4 regions of the Paenibacillus sp. p3-SID867 genome follow, and region 4 is predicted to be linked to each of the others. Evidence: predicted binding sites of a transcription regulator. Region 4 holds the regulator's gene; each other region holds the start of a gene.

Region 1 (5,588 bases), on a different contig from region 4:
AGATCATCAAAAACCTGTTTGCCACGGAGTATATCCACAACAGCATTAAATACGACAAAACCGTAGGTATGATTGAAGACAACGTCTATGACAGCTTTCAAAAAATAGCAGAACCGATCGGAATTATCATGGGGATAACACCGGTAACCAATCCGACCTCAACGACGATATTCAAGGCACTGATCTCCATTAAAACAAGAAACCCGATCATCTTCGGATTCCATCCATCCGCGCAGGCCTGCAGCCGGGAAGCCGCACGGATACTGCGGGATGCCGCCGTGAAGCAAGGTGCTCCTGCCGATTGCATCCAGTGGATCGAAGCTCCTTCCATGGATAAAACCAATGCACTGATGAATCATCCTGACGTTGCCTGCATTCTGGCTACAGGCGGTTCGGCGATGGTCAAAGCGGCATACAGCTGCGGCAAGCCTGCCCTGGGCGTAGGACCAGGAAACGTGCCTTGTTTTATAGAGAAGAGCGCGGATCTGGATCAGGCAGTGAACGATTTGATTTTGTCCAAAACCTTTGATAACGGCATGATCTGCGCTTCCGAGCAGGCTGTCATTATCGAGGAGCCTATATATCATACAGTGAAGAAAAAAATGATTGCCAGCGGATGTTATTTCGTCAACAAGGAAGAGCTGGCGAAACTGACTGCGCATGCGATGATATCGGATAAATGTGCGGTAAATCCTACTATCGTCGGACAGCCGGCAGCTAAGATAGCAGAGGCTTGCGGTTTCGAGGTACCGGAAAGCACCAAGATCCTGGTCGCCGAGCTGGAGGGAGTCGGACCTGCCTATCCGTTGTCTGCCGAGAAGCTTAGCCCGGTGCTGGCCTGCTATAAAGTGAAAGATGCGGAAGAGGGCATAACGCGCGCTGAGGAGATGGTTGCTTTTGGCGGCATGGGCCACTCGTCGGTAATCCACTCGCACAATGAGGACATCATCATGAAATTCTCGGATCGGATGAAAACCTGCCGTATCCTGGTGAATCAACCCTCTTCGCAAGGCGGTATCGGCGATATCTACAACACGAATCTGCCATCGCTGACGCTGGGCTGCGGTTCGTATGGACGTAATTCCACTTCGTCGAACGTGACGGCAGTCAATTTAATCAACGTGAAAAGGGTGAACCGCAGAACCGTGAATATGCAGTGGTTTAAAGTGCCGGACAGAATTTACTTTGAAAAAGGCTCGACGCAGTATCTTGCGAAAATGCCGGAAATCACCCGTGTCGCTATCGTTACCGACCCCATGATGGTGAAGCTGGGTTATGTGGAGCGGGTAGAGCACTATCTGCGTCAGCGCAGAGTGCCGGTAGCCATCGAAGTCTTCTCGGAGGTTGAGCCGGATCCTTCGACAACGACCGTAGAACGCGGAACGGAAATGCTTGCAAGATTCCAGCCGGACTGCATCATCGCCCTCGGCGGCGGATCGCCAATGGATGCAGCGAAAGCCATGTGGCTGTTCTATGAATATCCGGATACGGATTTTAACAATCTGAAGCAAAAATTCATGGATATCCGCAAGCGGGTCTATAAATATCCGAAGCTAGGACGGAAAGCGAAGTTCGTTGCCATTCCAACAACGTCGGGAACGGGCTCGGAAGTAACTTCGTTTGCCGTCATCACGGACAAAGGGCTGGGGAATACCAAGTACCCGCTGGCTGATTATGAGCTGACACCGGATGTGGCGATTATCGATCCGGAATTCGTTTACACGCTGCCTAAAACGGCGGTAGCCGATACCGGCATGGACGTTCTGACACATGCAATTGAAGCCTACGTATCGGTGATGGCCAGCGATTATACGGATGGGCTTGCCATCAAGGCCATACAGCTGGTGTTCCAGTATCTTGAGCAGTCGGCGCTTACCGGCGACAAACTTGCCCGCGAAAAAATGCATAATGCTTCGACGCTTGCCGGCATGGCTTTTGCGAATGCGTTCCTTGGCATCAACCACAGTCTTGCGCATAAGTGGGGCGGTCAGTATCATACGGCGCACGGACGCACCAATGCGATCCTGATGCCTCACGTCATTCGTTACAACGCGAAGAAGCCAACGAAATTCGCTGCATGGCCTAAATACACCCACTTTGTGGCTGATGAGAGATATGCTGAAATCGCACGGATTCTCGGACTGCCGGCAAGAACGACGGAAGAGGGCGTGAACAGTCTGATTGGCGCAATCCGGGAGCTGAACAGCAAGCTCGGGATCGAGGAGTCGTTCCAGCAGCTTGGCATCGACCCTAAAGATTTCGAGAAAAATGTTGAGCATTTGGCGGACCGGGCTTTTGAAGACCAGTGTACAACGAGCAATCCGAAGCTGCCGCTGGTGACAGAGCTCGTAGAAGTTTACCGCAATGCATTCTACGGCCGGTTCTAGACAAGATAGAATCTAAACGCCGATCGTGAAGATCCATATAGATTTTTAGACAAGGTATGCAAAACAAGGTTCAGAGTGATAAAAATCACGGGAAAAGATAAGTTTGTGATTATTATCACAGATGTAGGAGATCAACAGGACTACAATAAAGGTGTAGAAGGAAGCTGAATCTCAGATCTTTGATATAGAAACTTGAAGGCACAAGGCGGGGTAGTGGCACTATTGATCGTGAAAATAATCACATTAAAGATCTGAGATAGATCAAGGTGTGGCCCCGCCTGTCCTTGCAAGCCCCAGCAAATCTAGGAGGGATTCAATATGTCGGTGATTGAAAAAGAAGCAGGCTGGAAAGGTTTTAAATCAGGTAAATGGACCAAGCGAATTGACGTTAATGATTTTATTGCAGAGAACATTACTCCCTATTATGGCTCTGATGAATTTTTGGCAGGACCCACAGATAACACCAAAGCGCTGTGGGATATCGTATCGGATTTAACCAAGAAGGAACGGGAGAACGGCGGGGTTCTGGATGTGGATGTCCATACACCATCAACCATCACCTCCCATCAACCCGGCTATTTGGATAAGGATAAGGAACAGATTGTCGGCGTTCAGACCGATGAGCCGTTCAAACGCTCGATCCAGCCTTTCGGCGGGATCCGGATGATGATTGATGCGTGCAACGCATACGGCTTTGAAATGCCGCAGGCGGTTGTGGACATCTTTAACGGCATACGCAAAACGCATAACCAAGGTGTGTTCGATGCCTACACTCCTGAGATGAGAGCAGCGCGCAAGGCCGGGATTATTACGGGTCTTCCCGATGCTTACGGCCGCGGCCGTATCATCGGTGACTATCGCAGAGTATCGTTATACGGCGTGGACGCGCTGATCCAGGACAAATTGAGAGAACTCGCCGAGCTTGAAGTGGATGCGATGGATGAGCCGATCATCCGTTTGCGGGAAGAATTGTCTGAACAAATGCGGGCGCTCAAGGAACTGAAGGAAATGGCGGCTATGCATGGTTATGACATTTCCAAACCTGCGAATACGGCGAAGGAAGCATTCCAGTGGCTGTATTTCGGTTATTTGGCCGCAATCAAGGAGCAGAATGGCGCTGCGATGTCGCTTGGCCGGGTATCTTCTTTCCTTGATATTTATATTCAACGGGATCTGGCTGAAGGCAGGCTGACGGAAGAAACAGCCCAGGAACTGGTCGACCATTTCGTAATGAAACTTCGGATCGTGAAATTCCTGCGTACGCCGGATTATAACGAGCTGTTCAGCGGGGATCCGACGTGGGTAACGGAATCCATCGGCGGTATGTCGGTAAATGGTGAAACGAGAGTGACCAAGAACAGCTTCCGTTTCCTGCACACCCTGTACAATTTGGGGCCTGCTCCGGAACCGAACTTGACGGTGCTATGGTCGGAGAAGCTGCCGGAAGCCTTCAAAAAATATTGTTCGAAAGTTTCGATCGAAACCAGCTCGATTCAATACGAGAACGATGATCTTATGCGCCCGATCTACGGAGACGATTACGGCATCGCCTGCTGCGTATCCGCAATGCGCATCGGAAAGCAGATGCAGTTCTTCGGAGCCAGAGCAAACCTCGCCAAAGCGCTGCTCTATGCGATTAACGGCGGTAGAGATGAGAAATCCGGCGCCCAGGTTGGACCGGAATATCCGGCCATTACCGCGGAAGTTCTGAGTTATGATGAAGTCATGAAGCGATTCAAGCCGATGATGGAATGGCTTGCGAAGCTCTACATGAATACGCTCAATGTTATCCATTACATGCATGACAAATACAGCTATGAACGGATCGAGATGGCGCTTCACGACCGGGATATCCTGCGCACGATGGCATGCGGCATTGCAGGCTTGTCCGTAGCAGCGGATTCACTGAGCGCAATTAAATATGCGAAGGTGAAGCCGGTACGCAACGAGCAAGGGATTGCGGTGGATTTTGAAATCGAGGGCGAGTTCCCTTGCTATGGCAACAATGATGATCGCGTGGATAGCATCGCTGTTGAGCTGGTCGAGGCCTTCATGAGCATGATTCGCAAGCACAAGGCATACCGTGATGCCATGCCAACGCAATCGGTGCTCACGATTACGTCGAACGTTGTATACGGCAAGAAGACAGGAACCACGCCGGATGGACGTAAGGCAGGCGAGCCGTTTGCGCCGGGCGCGAATCCAATGCACGGACGCGATAAGAAGGGAGCTCTCGCTTCGCTGACCTCCGTGGCCAAGCTGCCATACGAGGACAGTCTCGACGGCATCTCGAATACGTTCTCGATCGTGCCGAAAGCTCTTGGCAAGGAAAGTGATATCCGCGTGAACAACCTGGTTGCGATGCTGGACGGTTACTTTGGCAGCAAAGCGCACCATCTGAACGTCAACGTATTTGACCGGGAGCAGCTGATGGATGCGATGGAGCATCCGGAGAATTATCCGCAGTTAACGATCCGGGTATCCGGTTATGCGGTCAACTTCGTCAAACTGACGCGCGAACAGCAGCTTGACGTTATCAACCGTACGTTCCACGGATCGATGTAAGGATGGAAGACTACCATAGCGGATACGGAAAGGATGACGCACCATGCTAAAAGGTCATGTACACTCCATAGAAACATTCGGAACGGTGGACGGTCCGGGTATCCGCTTTGTGCTCTTCATGCAGGGCTGCCTCTTGAAGTGTCAATACTGCCATAATCCGGATACCTGGGGACTGCATGAAGGACGCGAGATGACGGTAGATGACGTATTGGCTGAGATGGAGCCTTATCTGAGCTACTACCGTTCATCGGGCGGCGGGTTAACGGTCTCCGGCGGTGAGCCGACATTGCAGTATCCTTATGTCACGGAGCTGTTCAAGGAAGTCAAGCGCCGCTGGAATTTGCATACGACGCTGGACAGCAACGGCTATAATGAACCGGAGAAAATATCGGAATTGCTGGAGCATACCGACTTGGTGCTGCTGGATCTGAAGCATATCAACGACGCGAAGCATATCAAGCTCACCGGGAAGTCCAATGAACGGACGTTGAAGACCGCCCGCTGGCTGTCCGAACATGGTCGGAGCATGTGGGTCCGGCACGTATATGTGCCGGGTATCCATGACAGCGAAGAAGACTTGATTGAGTTAGGTCAATTTATTCGGACGCTGCACGGCGTCGAGAAATTCGAAATTTT
Region 2 (5,588 bases), on a different contig from region 4:
TTCGCCGAACCGTTCCTCAATTTCATCCGGTTCATTCCGCCGATTGCCTTCATCACCTTGTTTCTGGTCTGGTTCGGCATCGGGGAAACATCGAAAGTTATGCTTATTATGTATGCAACCTTCTTTATTGTGGTAATAAATACGTTGACGGGTGTGTTATCCGTAGAAGAGGATAAGATTCGCTCCGCCCGCAGCATGGGGGCATCCGAGTGGCAGATTGTGCAACATGTCATCATTCCTGCAACGATCCCATTTATGTTCACCGGCATCCGGCTTGCCATGGGAACCTCGTTCATGGCGATTATCGGGGCAGAGATGATTGCTTCGAATGAAGGCGTGGGGTATCTGATCTGGAATTCACGTTTGTTCTTCCGTACGGATTGGATTTTTGTCGGTTTGATTTGTCTGGGATTGATGGGGTTCATAACGGACCGTGCCGTAGGTCTGCTGGGGCGCAAGTGGTTGTCCCGTTACGGGGTAGTCAGTACGAACTCACTCCGTAGATGAACGTAGTACTATTATACGAAGCCGCAGCTCCCTCTTATGAAGGGGCTGCGGCTTTTTCATTTGGAATAATGGATCACCATACTTAATCGGTTCATGGAGGCGCCGGAGTTATGGTAAACATGCGGTTTATCGGCCTTAAATCGAATGGATTTACCAGGAGTCACCGTATATTCCTCGTTTTCGACACGAATGGTGAGCTCTCCTTCGAAAACAGTAATAAATTCTTCCGTCCCCTCAATGTGAGCCTCTGCACTTAAATAACCGCCACAGTCCATTTCTAACGAATACATTTCAAAGCGCCGCCCTTCCTCAAAAGGGAAATAAGGATAAATTCGAACTTTTCCGTGATCCTCCACCAGCGCTTGCACCTCTTCTTGAGATACCACGACCGTTTCGGATTGAGGCTCATTAATCAAAGACGTAAAAGAGAGCTTTAACCCGTTCGCAATTTTCCATACGGTTGTAATAGAGGGACTCGATTCTCCTCGTTCGATCTGGCCCAGCATCGTTTTGCTGATTCCGGTCATCTCCGCGACTTTATCCAGGCTTAGCTTCCTTTGCTCCCTTAGCAGCTTCATATTATTCGCCAATACTAAATGAATCGGCTTCAACATCAAACACCGCCTTTTTTGGATTGTGCGTTATAACATACATATTGTATAATCATAACGTACAGACGCTATAACGTACAATTATTACTACTATAACATACGCGAAAGGAGGGAGCGCGTGTTCATCGTTGCGCTGCTTACCTATGCGATTGTCGCTTCATTTACGCCCGGACCCAACAACATCATTTCGATGACGAATGCACGGAGCCACGGATTTAAGAAAACGATGCGCTTTATCGGAGGGGTAGCAGCTGGATGCTTGGTCATTATGCTGTTGTCCAGCTATTTCAATCTGGTATTATATCCATTCATCCCGAAGATCAGGTTTGTTATGAATATCATCGGATGCGTGTATCTGATCTATCTTGCCATAAAAATCATGCAGAGCAAGCCCTCTCATGCAGATGATAAGGCTCGTGGATTCAATACCTTTTATTTCGGGTTCATCTTCCAGTTCATGAATCCGAAGGTTATTTTATACGGGATAACAGCTGTATCGACCTTTGTCATGCCGATCTCTACTTCCCATGCCCAGTTGATATCCTACTCGTTCTTGCTCACGATCGTCGGCATTTGTGCCAACATGACCTGGGCGCTATTCGGTTCGCTGTTCCAGCATCTGTTATCTCGATATGAGCGCCCGTTTAATATATCGATGGGATTGCTTCTGCTTTACAGCGCCTTTTCTATTTATGCCACGAACTGATTGTCTAGCTACATCGTAAGGTCATCGCACCTCAGCCAAAAGTACAAGGCTTCCCGAATCACACATCCGGAAAGCCTTGCTTTGTTTTATTCGAAAATGTTGGAGATCTGCTCTTTCAGTTTGTTAGCAGATGCATGAAATTGGGTTAATTCCTCGTCATTAAACTCGAGATTCAGAATTTCCCGAACGCCTGTACGATCAACCACACAAGGCACGCCTAAGTATACATCAGACACACCGTGGTAGTCCGTGAGCAGCGTGGATACATTGAGAACGGAACCTTCGTTTTGCAAAATGGAGACGATGATCCGATCGAGTGCCAACGCGATTGCATAGGAGGTGGAACCCTTGGCGTTAATGATTTCATAAGCCGCATTCTTGGTGCGGTCGAAAATATCTTCTTTTTCACCGTCAGTCAGATCGATTCCGATCCCCGCGATGTTGGCAATGCTCCAAAGCGGCAATTCGGAATCACCGTGTTCCCCGACGATATGGGCGTGAATGCTGCGCGGATTAATGCCTTTGTTTTGACCAATCAAATACCGGAAACGGGCGCTATCCAGCAAGGTACCGGAGCCGATCACGCGATTGACCGGGTAGCCGCTCTTCTTCAACGTGACGTAAGAGAGAATATCCACCGGATTCGTAGCCACAAGAATGATGCCGTGGTCATTGTATTTCACGATGTTTTGGATAATATCGTCAAATATCGCCGTATTTCGCTTCAATAAGTCAATTCGCGTCTCGCCGGGTCTTTGGTTGGAGCCTGCGGCAATGACAATGATGTCGGCATCCTTGCAATCGCTGTAATCTCCAGCCCACAGCTTGACGCCTCCGGCAAAGGGGAGGCCGTGATTCATATCCAAGGCTTCACCAAGCGCTTTGTCATGGTTCGCATCGATTAATACCAGTTCAGATACTCTTTCGCGTAAGAATAAGGTGTACGCAGTCGTTGCTCCCACAGCTCCTGTACCGATGATCACCACGCGGGACGGACGCTGAGCTCCATTTTGTGTCATAAGTGTTTCGCTCCCTTGTACTGAGTTAATGAAATTTGGTGAATGGTATACTTCTGATGAATTACCCTAATAAAAGGCTGCCGGAACAGTGAATCCCTAAGGCTTCATCGATAGTAATGATAACATATTCAGGAAGATTTAAGCAGCGGGATTGTGATATATTTCATCCTGTGTGTTCATTTTTAACTTTGACACTGTCAGAAACCATACACATTCATCAGGGGAGGGGATCACGCTTATGCCAAACGCGGTCACAGGTTATTATCGGTAATTCTATCAGGTATAAACGAAGCAAGCAGTTGCCTTATTTCCTGAATCATGACCCTCTGATATTCATTACCCTCATGGTATAGCTCTCCGATCTTCATGTACGTTTGGTCCAGTTGCTCTTGATAGGATGCAGCTTGTTTATCGGGGTGGTTCCTCTTGAACTCATCCATAACGTTCTGGATATACGCCGGACGAGCGCCCCAAGTTCCGAGTACTTCTCCTGTGCTTGCATGGAGGAAGACAGCAATCGGCTGTGCGCGTCCGCCATCCGTTAGAAATAGGTCCATTGTTTCCATATGATCTTCCATGATGAGCACGTCGGACGGAATTCGGCTATATTCCAATATTTTAAATAGGACAGGCACATTCCATATGACATCCGGGCACCAATCCGTACAGAGAATCAGGCAGTGCAGATGGTTGAATGGGTTTCGCTCAGAAGTAAAGAATCGCTCGGTCTCTTTGTTCTCCCACTGGAAGCGATCATATACTTGTCTGAATAGTTCCTTCGTATTTGGGATTCTGCTCAATTTCATTTCCCGAATCTTCATATTCTCCATGAATTGGAGAGGCGTTAAACCCTGGCCGATCTTTTGTTGGAGATGGAGGGGATGAGACATAGGATCATACGTCCTTTCATAACGTAATAGATTCATATTGAGATACATCCAATTTAACGTTAGCTTAAGACAAAACTGACCATACAGAAATGGTCAGTTTTTATCTGTTTATGAAAGTCAGATATACTGAAGGTTGTGTTACCGAATGAAGCGATTCGTGAAATAGGATGCGCTACATGGGCTGAGTTTCATGTATAATTCATTAAACATACCTACCATTACGACAGTAAATTTTATTAATATAATGCCTGAGGTGGTCCCACTTGTTTGATATTCTTCTACCGGAGCAAAGCGAGTTCCCATTATACCAGCAGTTATATCTGCAAATTCGTGAGGGTATCCGTAATGGGGTCATTCCCGACGGACAACGATTGCCTTCCGTTCGCGCCCTCCAGCTTCAGCTCAATATAAGCAAAACACCGATCGAGACGGCTTATCAAATGTTAACGTCAGAAGGGTATGTGATCAGCAAACCGAGGTCGGGGCTATATGTCATAAATCCATACAAGGAACTATCTCACCATCATCAACAGCAGACCCCCTCTATAACAACGATGTCAGTTATGCATTCCAACGGGCACTTGAATCAAGATCAAGGCGTTATTGACTTTAATCCCACTCGATTAGATCAAGCGTCTTTTCCGGTACGAACCTGGAATAAAATGCTCAAGGAAGCGTTGGAACAGCACGTGAGTGAAATGGGAATGTATGGGGATCCGCAGGGCGAATACGGGCTTCGCACCGTGGTTTCGGAATATCTGCGAAATTCCAGAGGGGTTATTTCAACACCTGATCAAATTGTGATCGGCGCCGGCACGGCCTATAGCATGGGGCTACTTACGAGAGTACTTCCAGGACTTAAGCATATTGCGGTTGAGGAGCCGGGTTACAGCTTGGTACGAGATCAATTTCACTTGAATGGCTGTGATTTACTTCCGATTACGCTTAGTGATAAGGGAATCTCGCTTGACCAGCTGGAGAGCAGCCACGCACAGCTCGTATATGTAACGCCATCTCACCAATTCCCGACGGGAAGCATCATGCCTTATCCGGAGCGGGAACGATTACTGGAGTGGGCCAATACCAGAAATGCATACATTATCGAGGACGATTATGACGGTGAGTTTCGTTACCAGGGAAAACCGATTCCTTCCCTGCAAGGATTGGATCATAATGGGCGGGTCATATACGCCGGCACGTTCTCGAAAGTGTTGACTCCGACACTGCGTATGAACTATCTCGTTCTGCCACCGGCGCTGCTGAATCACATATCCCACAAACGTCAGGAAGTATTATTTGCCCCTTCACGCGTGGAACAGTGGGCAATGACCGCGTTTTTTGAACAGGGGCATTGGTACCGTCATATTCGTAAAGTTCGTAATCTGTACAGGAAGAGACATCATCAGTTGATTGAGTTGATTGAGACTTATCTCGGCAGGTTTGTTGAAATTACGGGTCAGAATTCAGGGCTCCATATTCAGCTCATCGTCAAAAAAGAAGTGTCCTCGGAGGAATTGATTCAGAGGGCGGCAAACGTCGGGGTTATCGTGTACGACCTGCGAAAAATGTGGATGAACCATCAGCAAGATGCGAATATGTTCCCGAGGTTATATATGGGATTTGCAAGCTTGAACGCAGCTGACATGGAAAAGGGGATACGGCTTCTGCAGAAGGCCTGGAACATGGATTGAACACGGCTTGTTTATACCTGTCTTTTATAAAATGTTGAAACTGACCATTTCATAAGGGTCAGTTCCTTGTTTATGATAAGCAAAAAAAGTAGGAGTGCATGCTATGATCACCCAAAGTGAGGTAAGGGCATATTTAAACCGTTTAGGCATTTCGGATATTCAGG
Region 3 (5,588 bases), on a different contig from region 4:
CCAGTCGCCAACGCGCACCATATCATTCGATGATAATTGAACGCCTGCTACCAGGCCCAATATGGAGTCCTTGAAAACCAACATCAGAACAGCCGATAAAGCACCAAGCCCGCTGAGAATGATCAAAGGATTCTGCCCGATGAGGTTCGAGATGACCACGATGCCACCGATGATGAAGAGAACGATCTTCACCACCTGAATGTATCCCTTAATCGGTCTGATCTTGGAGACCTCAAACGAACGATAAATGTCATCAAAAGCATTAAGCAGCGCATTCAACACCGTGATGGTGACGATAATCATGTACGTTGCTGCAGCTTTTTCAATCAAAACTTGATAAGCCGGAAAGATGGACGCCGAAAAATAAATAATGATTGCCGGTACGAGATGCGACAGCTTGTGGAACACTTTTTTCTCTACGATGATATTGTCCCACGTGTACCGATTGTTGTTGACGATATGAATAATCGTCTTCAGCACGATTTTTTTGGCTATGAAATTAGCCAGTATGGAGATCACCGCGATAAATACGACCATGATCATATTCGAAAGATATCCAATGGTTTGTTCGCTCATGCCATATCCGTCTAGTTGATTTTTGATAAAGTCCATTGTTTCCTCCTGAATGCAGTTTAAGATTAGCCTATTATTATAGAGGAGATTCTAGTACTACGCAAAGTTCAAGATAAGACATCGCTGGGTTGATTTGGAAGATGCTTGGTAAGTCTGTGAGGAAAACAAAAAAGAACACCGATTCGGTGCGCTTTTAGTCTGATTCGATCCGATCTATTACGTTTCCTTTCCGTTACGGCTGATTAGCCCCCGCAGGCGCTTCATGACAGACTGAATTTCAGTATCGGTTAACAAATAATACGTATTCACGGTCCAGGTCTCTCTGTTTTTCAAATGAAAAATAAGCACAGGAAATTTCGGAAGCAGCCACTTCCGAATGGATGGTCCGCTGTAGCTGATACTTGTAATCTCCGTCCAGGCCACGGTCCGCATTCCATCTGAAATGGAATTTTGATCGTAGGTGAGCAGCTGCGTGTCTGAATTCAGTGCCTTTGGCAAGCTGACAAGCAAATATCCTCCAAAAAACGGAATCCCTATTATGGCTGATGTGATACAAAAAAACTTACGAATAAAGGAAGTATCCATAAAAAAAGCCGCGTACAACAGAAACAGGCAGGCCAGCACAAACAGTAAACTGCCAAGTGCTTTGCCCCATGCTACGGATTTCCGATAAGATATCGCGTTCATGATTTAGCGCCTTTCTGAAATTATTTGAATAGTCCGCGAATCCAGCGAACTCTATTTTTGACCACTTTAGCTGCGCCATCACCAACAAAGGCTCCAACCGTACAACGGCGCGATGAATGTACCAAGAAACCGTCTCGTTTTGGTTTATGGTTGGGTGGTACCTCCATTTTATCAAAGAGCGGTTTCTTTATGTTTGACTAAATGAAAAAAGGGGCCGTGTCTCCGTCATTTACAATGACATTCGGGACAGCCCCTTTAGTATGTATGATGGCGAAGCGTGGCTGCTTGAAACCACAATTCGCCGGATCGCGTTAGTCAAGATGTTTTCTATACACTTACGGAGAGAGAATCCGTTTTTGACCGGTGAGCTCCTGAATCGGTTTAATGTTTTGAGTGAATTCCAGCGTGCCTAAATAGTTCCCTTCTTCATCCCTTACGGCAAAATAGCGAATGTAGACAAATTTATCTTTAACCGGAATCCAGAAATCCTCTGCATCTTTGACACCTGCTTTGAAATCAGCAAGCAGCTGATTGACGACGTGAACGCTTTGCGGAGGATGGCAGTTCTGAACACTTCGGCCGATCACCGCTTTGGTACGAACGAAGATTCGTTCTTTGCCCTGGGAAAAATATCGAACGATATCATGTTCATCGATAAAGGTTAGGTCGACCGGTAAATGATTTAAAATGGATTCCATCTGTTTGACCGATAAAATGCCTGTACTCATTCGGATATATCCCTCTTGCAGCGGAGAAGACGCCAATCCCTGATCTGCGCCAGGCTCAGCTGCTCTTTCAGGATTCCATTGTTGATCGGGCGCAATCAAGCAATAACCGACCTCTTCGCTTTGGGCAGCAATTTGAAGCCATTCATCCTCCGTTAACTTTTCCAGAGCCATAGGTAATAAGATATGTTCCTCTTTATAGATCATTTCTGTAACTTCGTTTAAGACGCGTCTGGCCAGATCCACTACGATCTCGGCATGCCCATCAAAATGAGTAAGTTTGGATTTCACTTCTTTTATGCCCATTCGGATACCGTCATCTACTGCCCACATCACCTTGGTCGGTCCATAAATTCCGTATTTCTCAAGAAAAGGAAACAGCAAATTTTCTTTGCGGCTGTAGTGTTTGTCTACATCATAGAGGAGACTGAAATCCTCCAGCAATTTGAGGCGATTTGCCTCTCCTTGATCCTTAAGAAACTGATCCAGATGCAGTGCGATTTTGAAGTTTGCCAGTCGATCGATTTCTTGGTTCTCCATCTTAAAGGTAAACACAGGATGTCCAGGCTGCTCTTCAGGCTTATGGGCTCTGTGAATGTCTTGGATGGAACCTTTAAATACCGCAGCATGCACGCTGCACAGTCGCTGTACTTCGGTTACCGGGATTCCTTCCTCCTGCATCAGCACTTGCTCCAGCTCCGATATTTCATCAACCGATATTTCGCCTACAGCTTGGTTGAATTTTGACTTTACTTCCTCCACGCTTTTTCCATGGTGAAGCTCTTTAATGATTTCCTTGAGCAAATGTAGCCGGGCAGTTCGATGAGCAGAAATTCCTTCCTCACGGTTATTAATTAATTCACTCATGTTCATCACCTCTGTTTTGTTTCAATATATAAAGATTAAGCTCTATCTTGTTTACATCTCTAAACTAGCATTCTCATGCACCGTGACTTGTGATTAAAAGCACATAGGGAATGAAGATTCATTGAACATAGAAAGGTGATACGTCATCTTCGAAAAATCTTTACCCGCTTGACGGAATGGCCGCACGACTGAACGAAGTCCGCTCAGCCATAAATACGTAACAACCCTTGTTTCCGAATTTGCATCGGGGACCATAAACTAAAAGCGACCAGTTACGGTCGCTTCATTATTGTATGTATAGAAGGGGGTCGAACCCCTATAGTGAAAAATCCGTAACACTCTTTTACCAAGGCTCCACCAACCCGAACACAGGCTGATGACGATTACATAGATTTTTAGACAATTCGTACTTCTGAATCAGCAATGCTCTTTTGAATTTCTTCGTCTGAATCAACAAGGAAACCTACAAACGAGCTTTAAGGAAATGCAAAAAAGCAGTCCCCCTCAAACACACTACAAAAATACGGAGCCGCCCCAGGTTTATACCGGAGCGGGGCTAGCCCGCGTCTCTTTACACAATCGCCCCTTGGGCGTACAGCATCTCCCTGAGCTGCGATGCATTGACTTCCGCCGCAGTGATTCCCGCCTTGCAGGCCAGGGCCGCCGCCGTGCCCGCCGCTTCTCCCGTAGCCATGCAGCTTGGCGTCAAGCGCGTGGTCGCCAGTGCTTCATGCGTGGTGGAAATGCAACGCCCCGCCGCGAGCAGATTTACTGGCCCTCGGGCCACCAGGCAGCGGTAAGGAATGCTGTAGGAACCGTCATTCTCGATGGTAGCCTCCATGATCCCTTTGCCTGACGGATCATGCAAGTCAACCGGATAACCGCTCCTCGCAATGCCGTCTTCAAAATGTCGTCCCGTCACCACGTCCTCCATCGTTAACCGATACAGACCGTCGATTCGGCGCGACTCCCTAATTCCGATCTGGGGGGCAACCGAGGAAATGGAGGCCTCGGCAAATCCGGGCACCCGCGATTTCAAAAATCCCGCCATCATCAGCACCTGCTTGCGCCCTTCCTCCTCCGCCAAAGTCAGTTCCTCGACATCGGTCGCGCTTAAGCCTTGTACCCGCGTACAGTTAATCAGCACCTCATCCTTCTCCGGTCCGATAAACAACAGAACCTGGTCGCGGTTGATCGGGACCTCGGCAGCCTTCCACTCCTTATAAAAGCCGGAAACCCCCGTGAGCGGAATACGCTCATTCTCTAGTTCGGCAAACGGCGTCTTGTGATAAAAATTGTCGGGATCAGCAAGCATCGCCTTCCGAATCGCCTCCACGTCAACACCCCGCATCCGGAATTTCATCGTCATCGGCTGCGACAGCCCGTCGCTTTCGCGCCCCTGAAGCGTCGGTGCTCCCGCCAGATAAGCGACGTCCGCATCCCCGGACGCATCGACGAACATCTTCCCGTCAACCTTGATTCGCCCCGATTTTCCAGTAAGGGTCACGGACTGGATGTATTCGCCTTCACGTCCGACTTCGTCAACGAAGCTGTGCGAGACGAGCTTCACCCCCGCTTCGCGCAGCATATCGACGGCAAGCACCTTATATATCTCTGGATGGTACGGCGTCAGCGTATTCACGAAACCGACGGTATCGCGAAGATGGCCGGGCGAGCCCCCTCGCTCCATCAGGCGCTCCACAATTTCCTGTGCAATACCGCCGATGACCCGTTCCCCTTGCTGTGTATGAAACGTCATCCAAGGATAAACTCCGGCAGCCGTAGACATCCCGCCGACAAACCCGTACCGTTCAATCAAGATGACGCTTGCCCCCTGCCTGCCGGCGGCAATGGCGGCGGCAATGCCCGCCGGCCCCGCACCTATAACTACCACGTCCGCCTCCATGATCCGTGTCCTGCTGTCCATCTCTTTTTACTCCTCCTTTTAAGCGTTATTTACGCTATTCCTTGAGACCCGTCATGGATACCCCTTCGACAAACTGCTTCTGCGCAAAGAAAAACACAATGAGCAGTGGTAATGTCGCCATAACCGAAGCGCTCATCAGCAGATGCCACGATGTCCCCGACTCGTCGGTAAACAGCGATAATCCCAGCGGCAAAGTCATCAGCTTACGGTCATTAATAAAGATCAGCGGATCAAAAAAATCGTTCCAGCTCGTCAAAAACGTGAAAATGATCAGCGTGGCGATTGCAGGTTTTGCTAACGGCATCATGATTGTGGAATAAATCCGCAGCCTCGAGCAGCCGTCGATCATCGCCGCCTCCTCCAGCTCCTTCGGAATCCCCAGAAAAAATTGCCGCATCACAAACACCCCGAACACACCGCCTGCGCCGAATATAGGCAAAATAATCAGCGGTAAATGCGTATTGATCCAACCCAGCTCACGCATAAACAGAAACATCGGAATGGCAATGACCTCATTCGGAATCATCATCGTGCTCAGCAGCAGCAGAAACACCAGGCTTCTCCCCCAAAAAGGAATTCGTGCGAAGGAATACCCCGCCATGGAAGAGAAAAGCACAGTGCCCACGGTAACCAGAAGGGCGATATAGACGCTGTTGCCATAAAATAGATGGAACGGGATCGTCTCCAGCACTTCCGCATAATTCGCCCATCGTATCGGCGACGGAATCAGCTGCGGCGGAAAAACAAACACATCAGCCGGCTGTTTGAGCGAAGTCGAGACCATCCACACGAACGGGGTCATCATGACC
Region 4 (5,588 bases):
GCTTCCTAGTTATGACCGTCTCGTCATCGATGAAGCGCATCATCTGGAGGACGTCGCCGGCAAGCACCTTGGCTTGCAGATGAAATATTTTTCGGTTGTCCACACGTTGACCCGTATGTACAAAGACAGCCGCAGCGGTCAGCTTCCGGCTCTTCGCCAGCTGCTGCAAGCGTCATCCCATGAGAAGGCTGTCGAGTGGTCTTCCGTCATCGACCGGATTTATCCGGATCTGATCACCGTCAAAGAGAATTGGGACCGGCTCAGCGATCAATTGTTCGGACTGCTTCCGGAGCGCGGAGACGCGACTCCGGGGGATGCCGGTCAATTCTCGCTTCGCTTATCGCCTCTGAAGAAGCCGAAGGATTGGAATTCGCTGGCTGAGCTGGAGCATCAAATTCATCTGACGCTGGGCGATGTCGTTCGCAAGGGTGATAAGCTGATTGCCGAAATGAAGGAAGATCTGGACGACTACAGCGCGGACAGTCTGTTAACAGACCTATCGGGTCTGTTTAAGGACCTGGCGGCACACCGCGAGGACCTGAGGACCTTCATGTCGCTGAACGATGAGGGTACGGTATACTGGATGGAGGCGAACGGCAACTTCCGCGGCAAATCGCTGCAGCTTTATGCGGTGCCCGTCGATGTCAGCACCCACTTAAAGGAATTGTTTTTTGACAAAAAACAAAGCGTGATCCTGACATCGGCGACCTTGTCGGTGGACAAATCGTTTCAGTTCATGATCGAGAATTTGGGTCTTCAGGAAGCGGCAGATAACGGCAACCTGAACACGGTCCTGCTGCCGTCCCCGTTTAATTACAGGGAGCAGGCTCTCCTTGTTGTGCCGCGCGATTTTCCGAGCGTGAAGGGCTCGGTCGGGGATGCACTCTTTGTGAATACACTTGTGCAATCATTGGCTGATACGGCCATCGCAACGCATGGTCGCATGCTTGTCCTGTTCACCTCGTACCGCATGCTGCGTCAGGTGCATGAGCCCTTGAAGGAGGCGCTGGGATCCAGCGATATTACGGTACTGGGACAAGGGATGGACGGAACCAGCCGTACCAAGTTAATCCGGAGATTCCAGGATAGCAGCGCTTCGGTTCTGCTGGGCACCAGCTCCTTCTGGGAAGGGGTAGATATACCCGGTGAGGCGCTCACCTGCCTCGCCATCGTCCGGCTGCCGTTCCAACCGCCGAATCACCCTCTGGTCGAAGCCAAGAGCGAGCTTCTGCAGCAGCAGAAGAAGAACCCGTTTATGAAGCTTTCGGTTCCGCAAGCGGTCATTCGCTTCAAACAGGGATTTGGCCGACTGGTACGGACCGCGCAGGATAAGGGAATTGTCATCGTCTACGATACTCGGGTCATTGAATCCTATTACGGGAAGTATTTCTTATATTCCTTGCCTGGACCGAAGATGGAGCACATGCCGACAGAGGGGATCGTTCCCCGAATTTCGGAATGGCTGCAGGAAGAGGCAGGCATAGAGAACCAAGCTGAATAAAGTGAAACCATGAACGAGCACAAACAAATGTAGTTATTAACCTATTATTAGGGGGAGCATGCATGAAATCGGAAAAAATTTCGGAAGCCGTGGTCCGCAGATTACCTGTATACTTGCGCTATTTGAATGAGCTTCAGAAAAGGGAGGTCTCCACGGTTTCCTCCCAGGAACTGGGGCAGAAACTGGACCTCAATCCTGCTCAAATTCGTAAGGACCTAGCGTATTTCGGTGATTTTGGACGGAAAGGGATCGGATATGACGTATCTTATCTGATCGAGAAAATTCGCCAGATTCTAAAGCTGGACCAGAAGATCAATGTCGCATTGATTGGGGCCGGTAATCTTGGACATGCATTATCGAATTACAATGCATTTCTGAAGGACAATATGAAGATTGTGGCGGTTTTCGATTCGTATTCTCCCAAAGTTGGTATGAAAATTAACAATTTGGTCGTACAGCCGATGGAGGAGCTGGAGAAGACGGTTCATGAGTACGGCATTCGTATCGGGATTATCACCGTTCCGGATTTTGAGGCGCAGAATGTAGCGAATCAACTTATCGCGGCAGGCATCGAGGCTATCCTGAATTTTGCGCCGACCATCCTGAAAGCTCCATCCCATATCCGGATTCATACGGCAGATTTTACTACCGATTTGCAGAGTTTGGCCTATTATTTGGATAACGGCAAGGAGGATGCAGCACATGACGACAACGAAGTGGATGGTTAAAAACGGAACGTTTGCGGTACTAGAGGAAGGCAGATCCGTGTTACGCGGATATATGGTCGTGGAGAACGACCGGATCACCTACCTGGGTGAAGAAGAGCCGACTGTCCAAGAGGGAACAGAAATCATCGACGGAACCCATCTGTTTTTCCTGCCTGGATTGGTGAACACGCACGGACATGCGGCCATGTCGCTTCTTCGCGGGTATGGCGACGATCTGGCACTACAGGTATGGCTTCAGGAAAAAATGTGGCCGATGGAAGCCAAATTCACGGCCGACGATGTATACTGGGGAACCTCACTCTCCGTGCTGGAGATGATCAAAGGCGGAACCACGACATTTGTGGATATGTATGATCATATGGATCAGGTTGCAAAGGTAGTGGAGGACTCAGGCATGCGCGGCGTTCTGACACGCGGTGTCATCGGATTATGTCCGCCTGAGGTGCAGCAGCAGAAGTTGGATGAGGCGGTTGCATTCGCGAAAGACTGGCATGGTCAGGCTGACGGTAGGATTACGACGATGATCTCACCGCATGCACCCTATACGTGCCCGCCGGATTTCATCGAAAAATTCGTGCAAGCATCACATGATTTGAATTTGCCTTTGCATACGCATATGTCCGAAACGGAAACGGAAGTCGCTCAGAATGTAAATGACTACGGACTTCGCCCTGTTGCCCATCTAGAGAAGCTTGGCATGTTCTCCCGTCCAACGCTGCTTGCGCATGCCGTCCATCTAACCGATGAAGAAATCGAAATTCTGGCCAAACATCAAGTTATGGTTTCGCATAATCCAGGCAGCAATTTGAAGCTTGCCAGCGGCATCGCTCGCGTGCCTGAACTGCTGAAAGCCGGGGTCACCGTGTCTTTGGGTACCGATGGACCTGCCAGCAATAATAATCTGGATATGTTTGAAGAGATGCGGCTGGCCGCACTGATCCATAAAGGAGTAAGCGGGGATCCAACCGCAATTCCAGCATCCGAAGCGCTTCGGATGGGTACAGAATATGGAGCCAAGTCAGCCTTCCTTACGGATATTGGTACGCTTGCGGTAGGTATGAAGGCAGATATGATCGCACTGAACACGGATCAGGCGCACTTCCTTCCGAAGACGGATTACATTTCTCATGCTATCTACTCCGCCAGTGCGAAGGATGTTGAGCATGTATGGGTTGACGGCAAGCAGGTAGTGAAGAATGGCGCGAGTCTTACTCTCGATGAGGAACGTATCCGCCGGGAAGCGCAGCGTGCCTTTGAGCGTCTTACAACCCTCTAGGGAATAATCAAGGGGAGCGAGGAAGACGGATTTGAAGAAAAAAACGAAGTGGATATTGCTGAGTGTATCCGGCGTGCTGCTGTTACTGCTTGGTTTACAGCTCTATTATTCATATGTGATGAAAGATGCTTGGAATGAAGAAAGAATGGCAATTGCTGCCGCCAAACAGCATGGCCAATTGGTTACGTCCGGGAAGACCTATAAATCGGTGTGGGGCGAGGACAATAACTACTGGGTGATAAGCGGGAAGGATCAGGACAATCAAGACCGTATGGTATGGGTGAAATTTACGGATGACAACGTACCTGTTGCAGGTGCCGAGGCTGTCCAATCCGTTTTGCTGAATACGGGGTTGTCTGAAGACCAGATGCGGGATCAGATTTATAACGAATTGCCTGGCGTAGAAATTAAGCGGCTGCTGCCTGGAATGTATGAGGGCGAGTATGCTTGGCAGCTGCAGTATGAACACAACGGTCAGCGCGGTTATCGGTTTTATCGTTTTCAAGACGGTAACACCATCGGTAATGACATTATTCTTCCAAATCAATAAATAAGAAGCAGAGAGGGGCCCTTTAATATTGGCGGGTTCCTCTCTTATTTCTCTATAATTGTAAGCGTATTCAGAAATAATATGGAAAAACTGTTCTAAATATTTTCACAGACATGCATGAAAAAGTATATAAGATGTGATATACTCATACTTGTACAAAATGAGCATATAAACTACATGCATCCCTATATATCGTTGTTATATGTATTATTGTGTTGCAACATGATAGACAAAATTTCATACAGAAATGAAGGAGGAACTTCATGAAACTACGCATTGTACCTATCGTGCTGACTGTCGTGATCTCAGCATCGGTTCTCTTTGGCGGATGGTTTCTGTATCGGCAGATGGCTTTGCAAAATCCGCTGGCCAATGTTGTGTCACAATATGACGGCGTGAAGGATTCACATATAGATATTAAACAGAATACCGTTACTTTGAATCTTGATTTGGCTCCGGATACAAATTTGCAAGGCCTGGTCCAGCATATTAAGAAGGAAGGCAAGTCTGTGATTGGCAATCGGGAATTGAAAATCCAGGTGGAGGACCATTCCTCGGAAGCACTGGATCAATGGTGGGAGAAGGCGATGCTGTCAGTCGCTGAAGCGATGGATAATAAGCAGTATACCGATATTCAATCATCGCTCGAGCAGCTTGCTGCCCAGTCTCCGAATTTGAAAGCTAAAGCAACGATTGATGACACCAACGTCTATGTCAGCTTGTCAGACGGCAAGTCTGGTAAATTTATAATCTTGCCGCGTCAGTCTGGCAACATGGAGGTGTGGAATCATGCCTAAATTAGCTAAAGAAATCATGTTAGGCTTTATTCCGGTTTTGCTCGTATTCCTTGTGTTTGTCGGCGTGAACATCGTGCCCTTGCTCATCGCTGCAGCACTTGTAGGCGGCTTGTTGTTTATCGCGAAGATGAAGGGCGGCATCGCTGTAGGCGCAGCGAATGAGCGGAAGCGGAAAAAGAGCGGACCTGCCAAGCTGACGTTCGAAGAAATCGGCGGGCAGGATAATGCCAAGCAAGAGCTGCGTGAAGCACTGGATTTTCTGATTCGTCATGAAGACATTAAGAAATTCGGCATTCGTCCATTGAAGGGCATTCTTCTCACCGGGCCTCCGGGAACAGGGAAGACGTTGATGGCTAAAGCCGCTGCCCATTACACGGATTCGATCTTTGTTGCTGCATCCGGCAGTGAATTTGTTGAGATGTATGTCGGTGTTGGTGCAGGGCGCATCCGGGATTTGTTCAAAGATGCCCGTAACCGTGCGGCAAAGGAAAACAAGCAAAACGCCATTATCTTCATCGATGAGATCGATGTCATTGGCGGTAAACGCGAAGGCGGCCAGCAGCGCGAGTACGACCAGACGCTGAATCAGCTGCTAACCGAGATGGATGGCATCTATTCGCAGGATACTCCTCGTATTCTGGTTATTGCCGCGACAAACCGGAAAGAAATGCTGGATAGCGCACTGCTGCGTCCAGGGCGTTTCGACCGTCACATTCAGGTCGATCTGCCGGATAAG

What was found. The regulator Rex, encoded in region 4, represses fermentation and respiration genes when NADH is low (regulators of the CRP and FNR family bind a similar motif). The targets are predictions, from matches to a motif close to TTGTGAAATATTTCACAA.
Region 1: a site for Rex is predicted at 2,614-2,631, ahead of pflB (formate C-acetyltransferase). Genes of this name have one in related genera too.
Region 2: a site for Rex is predicted at 2,995-3,012, ahead of M4D81_RS15450 (L-lactate dehydrogenase). Genes of this name have one in related genera too.
Region 3: a site for Rex is predicted at 2,940-2,957, ahead of M4D81_RS13470 (DUF438 domain-containing protein). Genes of this name have one in related genera too.

Annotation. Positions count from the first base shown of each region.
Region 1 covers NZ_JAMBDM010000001.1:115,165-120,752, reverse strand. Annotated here, with positions in the region: gene adhE (bifunctional acetaldehyde-CoA/alcohol dehydrogenase) at 1-2,387, shown strand, start outside; gene pflB (formate C-acetyltransferase) at 2,706-4,952, shown strand; gene pflA (pyruvate formate-lyase-activating protein) at 4,996-5,588, shown strand, end outside.
Region 2 covers NZ_JAMBDM010000007.1:33,699-39,286, reverse strand. Annotated here, with positions in the region: gene M4D81_RS15465 (ABC transporter permease) at 1-507, shown strand, start outside; gene M4D81_RS15460 (helix-turn-helix domain-containing protein) at 564-1,118, opposite strand; gene M4D81_RS15455 (LysE family transporter) at 1,237-1,824, shown strand; gene M4D81_RS15450 (L-lactate dehydrogenase) at 1,911-2,843, opposite strand; gene M4D81_RS15445 (thioredoxin family protein) at 3,095-3,649, opposite strand; gene pdxR (MocR-like pyridoxine biosynthesis transcription factor PdxR) at 3,997-5,424, shown strand; gene M4D81_RS15435 (arylamine N-acetyltransferase family protein) at 5,528-5,588, shown strand, end outside.
Region 3 covers NZ_JAMBDM010000005.1:400,981-406,568, forward strand. Annotated here, with positions in the region: gene M4D81_RS13460 (mechanosensitive ion channel family protein) at 1-612, opposite strand, end outside; gene M4D81_RS13465 (YfjD family protein) at 790-1,260, opposite strand; gene M4D81_RS13470 (DUF438 domain-containing protein) at 1,596-2,852, opposite strand; gene M4D81_RS13475 (FAD-dependent oxidoreductase) at 3,424-4,779, opposite strand; gene M4D81_RS13480 (carbohydrate ABC transporter permease) at 4,814-5,588, opposite strand, start outside.
Region 4 covers NZ_JAMBDM010000024.1:43,768-49,355, forward strand. Annotated here, with positions in the region: gene dinG (ATP-dependent DNA helicase DinG) at 1-1,501, shown strand, start outside; gene M4D81_RS30440 (redox-sensing transcriptional repressor Rex) at 1,564-2,229, shown strand; gene M4D81_RS30445 (amidohydrolase) at 2,204-3,505, shown strand; gene M4D81_RS30450 (cell wall elongation regulator TseB-like domain-containing protein) at 3,537-4,055, shown strand; gene M4D81_RS30455 (hypothetical protein) at 4,319-4,852, shown strand; gene M4D81_RS30460 (AAA family ATPase) at 4,845-5,588, shown strand, end outside.